Regions from separate parts of the Psychrobacillus sp. PGGUH221 genome, predicted to be linked through region 2. Evidence: a T-box and tRNA genes for the amino acid it is inferred to sense, from the RefSeq annotation. Region 2 holds a T-box; the other holds one or more tRNA genes.
The links. A T-box is a leader RNA that pairs with one kind of tRNA and senses whether it is charged. The one in region 2 lies ahead of serS (serine--tRNA ligase), so its partner is inferred to be a tRNA-Ser.
Positions count from the first base shown of each region.

Region 1: it encodes a tRNA-Ser, which carries the amino acid that the T-box ahead of serS (serine--tRNA ligase) is inferred to sense. The anticodon was not compared.

Region 1 covers NZ_JAQMHQ010000007.1:435-3,768, reverse strand. The annotation lists gene PGC35_RS12570 (1,4-dihydroxy-2-naphthoate polyprenyltransferase) at 97-1,008, shown strand; tRNA gene PGC35_RS12565 (tRNA-Glu) at 1,199-1,270, opposite strand; tRNA gene PGC35_RS12560 (tRNA-Ser) at 1,278-1,368, opposite strand; tRNA gene PGC35_RS12555 (tRNA-Asn) at 1,375-1,449, opposite strand; tRNA gene PGC35_RS12550 (tRNA-Ile) at 1,454-1,530, opposite strand; tRNA gene PGC35_RS12545 (tRNA-Gly) at 1,536-1,609, opposite strand; tRNA gene PGC35_RS12540 (tRNA-Phe) at 1,616-1,691, opposite strand; tRNA gene PGC35_RS12535 (tRNA-Asp) at 1,960-2,035, opposite strand; tRNA gene PGC35_RS12530 (tRNA-Met) at 2,039-2,115, opposite strand; tRNA gene PGC35_RS12525 (tRNA-Ser) at 2,299-2,391, opposite strand; tRNA gene PGC35_RS12520 (tRNA-Ile) at 2,402-2,478, opposite strand; tRNA gene PGC35_RS12515 (tRNA-Met) at 2,485-2,558, opposite strand; tRNA gene PGC35_RS12510 (tRNA-Ala) at 2,582-2,657, opposite strand; tRNA gene PGC35_RS12505 (tRNA-Pro) at 2,672-2,748, opposite strand; tRNA gene PGC35_RS12500 (tRNA-Arg) at 2,755-2,831, opposite strand; tRNA gene PGC35_RS12495 (tRNA-Leu) at 2,852-2,940, opposite strand; tRNA gene PGC35_RS12490 (tRNA-Gly) at 2,956-3,030, opposite strand; tRNA gene PGC35_RS12485 (tRNA-Leu) at 3,048-3,132, opposite strand; tRNA gene PGC35_RS12480 (tRNA-Lys) at 3,157-3,229, opposite strand; tRNA gene PGC35_RS12475 (tRNA-Thr) at 3,236-3,311, opposite strand; tRNA gene PGC35_RS12470 (tRNA-Val) at 3,323-3,334, opposite strand, start outside.
Region 2 covers NZ_JAQMHQ010000019.1:4,951-8,284, forward strand. The annotation lists gene pdxR (MocR-like pyridoxine biosynthesis transcription factor PdxR) at 1-53, opposite strand, end outside; gene pdxS (pyridoxal 5'-phosphate synthase lyase subunit PdxS) at 159-1,049, shown strand; gene pdxT (pyridoxal 5'-phosphate synthase glutaminase subunit PdxT) at 1,051-1,644, shown strand; T-box leader at 1,669-1,884, shown strand; gene serS (serine--tRNA ligase) at 2,002-3,276, shown strand; gene tadA (tRNA adenosine(34) deaminase TadA) at 3,316-3,334, opposite strand, start outside.

The DNA.
Region 1 (3,334 bases), on a different contig from region 2:
CCCTTAATCATACAACTTTCTACCGTTTTCGGCACACATTTAGCAATGAATATATGCTAAAATTGAGGTTGATTCTTTAAAAGGAGAGAAAAACCTATGTCTCATGAACTTCAAGCCGATAGAGGTTGGCGAATTTGGTGGAAATTAACAAGACCCCATACATTAACAGCTTCATTTGCTCCTGTATTTTTAGGAACGATGATTGCACTTTATTACACAAATATTAACTGGCTTATTTTTTTAGCAATGTTATTCGCTTGTCTTTTTATACAGGCTGCTACCAATATGTTTAACGAATATTATGATTTTGTACGAGGATTAGACAGTGAGGAATCCATCGGGATTGGAGGAGCAATTGTTCGAAATGGTGTAAAGCCTAAAACTGTTTTGCAACTTGCATTAATGTTATATGGACTTGCAGCTTTACTAGGTATATATATATGCTACGAATCTTCCTGGATGTTACTAGTCGTTGGTGGAATCAGTATGCTAATTGGATATTTATATACTGGCGGACCTTATCCGATAGCGTACACCCCATTTGGAGAACTTTTTAGTGGTATTGTTATGGGAATGCTAATAGTGCTAATATCTACTTTCATTCAAGTAGGTTCTGTACCAAACTCTGCGATCCTATTATCGATACCAAGTGCATTGCTTGTAGCTGCAATTATGCTATCTAACAATATTCGAGATATTGTTGAAGACAAAAAAGGTGGCAGAAAAACAATGGCTATCCTCGTAGGAAGAAAAAATGCGATTACTATTTTAACATCTTTCTTTCTTGTGTCCTACCTTTGGATTGTTGTGTTAGTTATTTTACAAGATGTTACTCCTTGGGCTTTTTTAGTCCTATTAAGTTTGAAGAAACCGATACATGCCATAAAACTTTTTAGAGAGAAAGAAAACCCACTTGAAGTTGGTTTAGCAATGAAAGATACAGCACTTACAAATACAATTTTTGTTTTCTTACTTGGAATTGGCTTATTAATAGGTTATTTCATCTAAGCAAAACAAAAATAGGCAAGGAAGTTTATACACTTCCTTGCTTTTTTATTGCCCACTACAAAATAATTAAAAAGGATATAAATGAATCCTATTTTCTTTTGTGTAAGTTAGAAAAGAATAAAGAAATAGTTATTAAACAAAAATATACAAAAAAAAGCATGCTTCCGAATTGGAAACATGCTTTTTAATATGACCCCTACGGGATTCGAACCCGTGTTACCGCCGTGAAAGGGCGGTGTCTTAACCGCTTGACCAAGGGGCCAAACATATGGCGGAGAAGGAGGGATTTGAACCCTCGCGCCGGTTGCCCGACCTACACCCTTAGCAGGGGCGCCTCTTCAGCCACTTGAGTACTTCCCCATATGATGGCTCCGAAGGTAGGACTCGAACCTACGACCGATCGGTTAACAGCCGATTGCTCTACCACTGAGCTACTTCGGAATAATGGTGGGCCTAAATGGACTCGAACCATCGACCTCACGCTTATCAGGCGTGCGCTCTAACCAGCTGAGCTATAGGCCCATTATTGGAGCGGGTGAAGAGAATCGAACTCTCATCATCAGCTTGGAAGGCTGAGGTTTTACCACTAAACTACACCCGCATTAAATGGTGGCTCAGGACGGAATCGAACCGCCGACACAAGGATTTTCAGTCCTTTGCTCTACCGACTGAGCTACTGAGCCTTCTTCGATTTGCACTAAGCTACGTATCTCTTCGTCAGCTGCATTCGTTCAGTCAGTTACGTACTTTAGTACGCGCCTTTCTTCACTCAATTGCTTCCTCGACCTACTTGCTTATTCCAAATCTCTAATCGATTTATGCTAAGTTGCGCAACTCTTTGTCAGCTTCACTCACTCATTCAGTCACGTACTTTAGTACGCTCCTTCTTTCACTCGATTGCTTCCTCGATTTGCTTGCTTACCCTAAATCTCTAATTTATTAAATAATAAATGGCGGTCCCGACCGGGATCGAACCGGCGATCTCCTGCGTGACAGGCAGGCATGTTAACCGCTACACCACGGGACCATTTGGTTGCGGGGACAGGATTTGAACCTGTGACCTTCGGGTTATGAGCCCGACGAGCTACCGAACTGCTCCACCCCGCGATAATAATATACTTGCTATCCTTAATAATACTACGCCTGAAGAAAGTAGGACACCTGCTTCGACTTCGTCTGCATCGGTGTTAATCGTCATCTTCGTGTGACGATTTGCTCCACCCCGCGATAATAATATATATTAAGTTTTGTAGAATGAAGAAATTAATTCTTTCATCAACAATTTGGAAATGGAGGAGGAAGAGGGATTCGAACCCCCGCGCGGTTTGACCCGCCTGTCGGTTTTCAAGACCGATCCCTTCAGCCAGACTTGGGTATTCCTCCGAAATATTGTTGGTGGACCTTGCAGGACTCGAACCTGCGACCGGACGGTTATGAGCCGTCTGCTCTAACCAACTGAGCTAAAGGTCCTTAAGATGGCGGCAGAGGGAGTCGAACCCACGACCTTTCGGGTATGAACCGAATGCTCTAGCCAGCTGAGCTACGCCGCCAAGTTTTTAAATCTTTTATAATATGGTGGAGCCTAGCGGGATCGAACCGCTGACCTCCTGCGTGCAAGGCAGGCGCTCTCCCAGCTGAGCTAAGGCCCCATACTAATAAATACTGGTCGGGAAGACAGGATTCGAACCTGCGACCCCTTGGTCCCAAACCAAGTGCTCTACCAAGCTGAGCTACTTCCCGTCTATATGGCGCGCCCGGCAGGAGTCGAACCCACAACCTTCTGATCCGTAGTCAGACGCTCTATCCAATTGAGCTACGGGCGCATGTATCTTTTTCATAAAAGTGGTGCCGAGGACCGGAATCGAACCGGTACGATAGTCACCTACCGCAGGATTTTAAGTCCTGTGCGTCTGCCAGTTCCGCCACCCCGGCACTTAAATGAATCTATGGAGCGGAAGACGAGGTTCGAACTCGCGACCCCCACCTTGGCAAGGTGGTGTTCTACCACTGAACTACTTCCGCTCGGTTATTAAATTAAATGGTGCGGGTGAAGGGAGTCGAACCCCCACGCCTTGCGGCGCTAGATCCTAAGTCTAGTGCGTCTGCCAGTTCCGCCACACCCGCATGCATAATTCACTTAAAAAGTGATGAGCCATGTAGGATTCGAACCTACGACCCTCTGATTAAAAGTCAGATGCTCTACCAACTGAGCTAATGGCTCTAAAAATGGTGCCGGAGAAAGGACTTGAACCCTCAACCTACTGATTACAAGTCAGTTGCTCTACCAGTTGAGCTACTCCGGCGAAGAATAATATGGTGGAGGATG
Region 2 (3,334 bases):
TCGTATAAAGGAGTTTGGGCTTCTTTTTCTAGTTGAAACATTAGATAGTCCATTTTTCATCACCAATCTGACCACTCTAAATTTCTGATTTCTGGTACTTTTCAAATGGTCATCTTTTATTATACTAAACTTCATAAAGAATATGGAGGGAAAAATTTATGACTTCAAATTTAACTGGTACAGAGAGAGTAAAACGTGGAATGGCAGAAATGCAAAAAGGTGGCGTTATTATGGACGTTATCAATGCTGAGCAAGCAAAAATTGCAGAAGCTGCTGGTGCAGTAGCAGTAATGGCATTAGAACGTGTACCATCTGATATTCGCGCAGCAGGTGGTGTTGCTCGTATGGCAGATCCACGCATAATGGAAGAAGTAATGGGAGCAGTAACAATTCCAGTTATGGCGAAAGCACGTATTGGCCATATTACAGAAGCAAGAATTTTAGAAGCAATGGGTGTTGACTACATCGACGAGTCTGAAGTTTTAACTCCTGCAGATGAAGAGTATCACTTACGTAAAAGCGAATTCACAGTACCATTCGTTTGCGGATGTAAGGATTTAGGGGAAGCAGCTCGTCGTATCGCAGAAGGAGCTTCTATGCTTCGTACAAAAGGGGAACCTGGAACAGGGAATATTGTAGAAGCTGTTCGTCATTTACGTAAAGTAAATGCGCATGTACGTAAAATTGTTCATATGAACGAGGATGAATTAATGACAGAAGCAAAAATTTTAGGAGCACCATATGATGTTTTATTGCAAATCAAACATAATGGTAAATTACCGGTTGTAAACTTTGCAGCTGGTGGAGTAGCCACACCAGCGGATGCAGCATTAATGATGGAGCTTGGAGCAGATGGTGTATTTGTTGGATCAGGAATCTTCAAATCAGAAAACCCTGAGAAATTTGCAAAAGCAATCGTAGAAGCAACAACACATTACCAAGACTACAAATTACTCGTAGAAATATCAAAAGACCTAGGAATTCCGATGAAGGGAATTGAAATTTCTCGTTTATCTGCCCAAGATCGTATGCAAGATAGAGGGTGGTAACATGGTAAAGATAGGCGTATTAGCTCTTCAAGGAGCAGTAAGTGAACATATTCGTTCCATAGAAGCATGTGGAGCTCAGGCTATCACAGTAAAAAGCAAAAGTGATTTAGCTTTAGTGGATGGATTAATCCTTCCAGGTGGAGAAAGCACAGCGATGCGAAAACTAATTGATCGATTTGAGATGTTGGAGCCTCTCCAACAATTTGCGGCTGCAGGAAAGCCGATGTTTGGAACTTGTGCAGGATTAATACTATTAGCAAAAAAACTTGTTGGTTATGATTTTTCACATATTAGTGTTCTAGATGCAAAAGTAGAACGTAATTCTTTTGGTCGCCAAGTGGATAGCTTTGAAACGAGTTTAGCGATTAAAGATATTGCAGAGGATTTCCCAGCTGTATTTATACGAGCCCCTCATATTGTGGGAGTTGGTGAAGATGTTGAGGTACTTGCTCGCTTTGAAGGAAAAATTGTTATGGCGAGACAAGGTTATTTGCTCGGATGCTCCTTTCACCCTGAACTGACAGCAGATCATCGAATTACCGCGTATTTTACTGAAATGGTCGAGGATTCGCTTGCATTAACAGTAAATATATAGTAAAGTATGAGTAATTTCATGAATGTAAAAACGATGATAGGAAGTAGTAACAAGCACGTTTTTTATAGAGAGTCAGCGGCTGGTGTAAGCTGATATGAACACTTGTGAATCCATCCTTTGAGTTGCGCGATTGAAAGTTAAGTAGGTCGTGTCCGGTTGAAAAAGCCGTTATGGAACAAGTGGATTCAGTTTTTTACTGAATCAATCAGGGTGGCAACGCGGGTAGCTCTCGTCCCTTTTTTGGGATGAGGGCTTTTTTGTCGTTTTTAACCTTATTTGCTGCATATATGAGCACTTAATGAATAAGGTTAAAGATTCCCAAATGAGAATTTGATTAAAATAGAGGAGGAAACTCATATGTTAGACGTAAAATTTGTACGTGACCATTATGAAGAAGTGAAAGTTAAGCTTGCTAAGCGTGGGGAAGAAATATCTGAATTTGATCAGTTCTTACCATTAGATCAAAAACGTAGAGAATTAATTGCAAAAACAGAAGTGTTAAAAGCAGAAAGAAATGAGTTTTCTCAAAAAATCTCTGAGATGAAACGAAATAAAGAAAATGCGGATGATCTAATTGCACGTATGCGCGAAGTTGGCGATGAAATTAAAGTACTAGATGATGAGTTAAGAGATGTGGAAGAAAAATTTGAATATATGATGATGCGAGTTCCAAATATTCCTCATGAAAGTGTGCCAATCGGTGACTCAGAAGATGATAATGTGGAAATCCGTAAATGGGGAGAAGTTCCTTCATTCGATTTTGAAACAAAAGCCCATTGGGATATTGCAACAGATTTAAAAATAGTAGATTTTGAGCGTGCTGCGAAAGTGACAGGAAGCCGATTTGCTTTCTACCGAGGATTGGGTGCAAGACTTGAACGTGCATTGATAAACTTTATGATGGATTTACATGCTGAAGAGCATGGATATGAAGAAATGTTACCTCCATACTTGGCAAATCGCACAAGTTTAACAGGTACAGGTCAGCTTCCGAAGTTTGAAGAGGATGCGTTTTTAATAGGAGAAGAAGATTATTTCTTAATTCCAACGGCAGAAGTGCCAGTAACCAATTTCTATCGTGATGAGATTTTAGATGGAGCAGAACTTCCACAAGCGTTCACTGCTTTTAGTGCTTGCTTCCGTTCTGAGGCGGGATCTGCAGGTCGTGATACTCGTGGTTTAATACGTCAACATCAGTTTAATAAAGTAGAACTTGTTCGTTTTGTTAAGCCGGAAGAATCATATGAGCAATTAGAGCTTTTAACAGGGCATGCAGAAAAAGTGTTACAACTTTTAGGACTTCCATATAGAGTGCTTCATATGTGTACTGCGGATTTAGGCTTTACTGCAGCGAAAAAATATGATTTAGAAGTTTGGTTACCGAGCTACGGGGAGTATAAAGAAATTTCTTCTTGTAGTAATTTTGAGGATTTTCAAGCTCGTCGTGCAGGCATTCGCTTTAGAAGAGAAGCGGGTGGAAAACCAGAGTATGTACACACATTGAACGGTAGTGGACTTGCACTTGGACGTACAGTAGCAGCAATTTTAGAAAACTATCAGCAAGCTGATGGTACTGTAGTAGTTCCGGAAGTTTTACGTCCATACATGGGTGGAAAATCTGTAATTAAATAATAGTTGAACTCAATAATGTTGGAGTAACCAGAAACGCATTTATAAGCCGCGTTTCTGG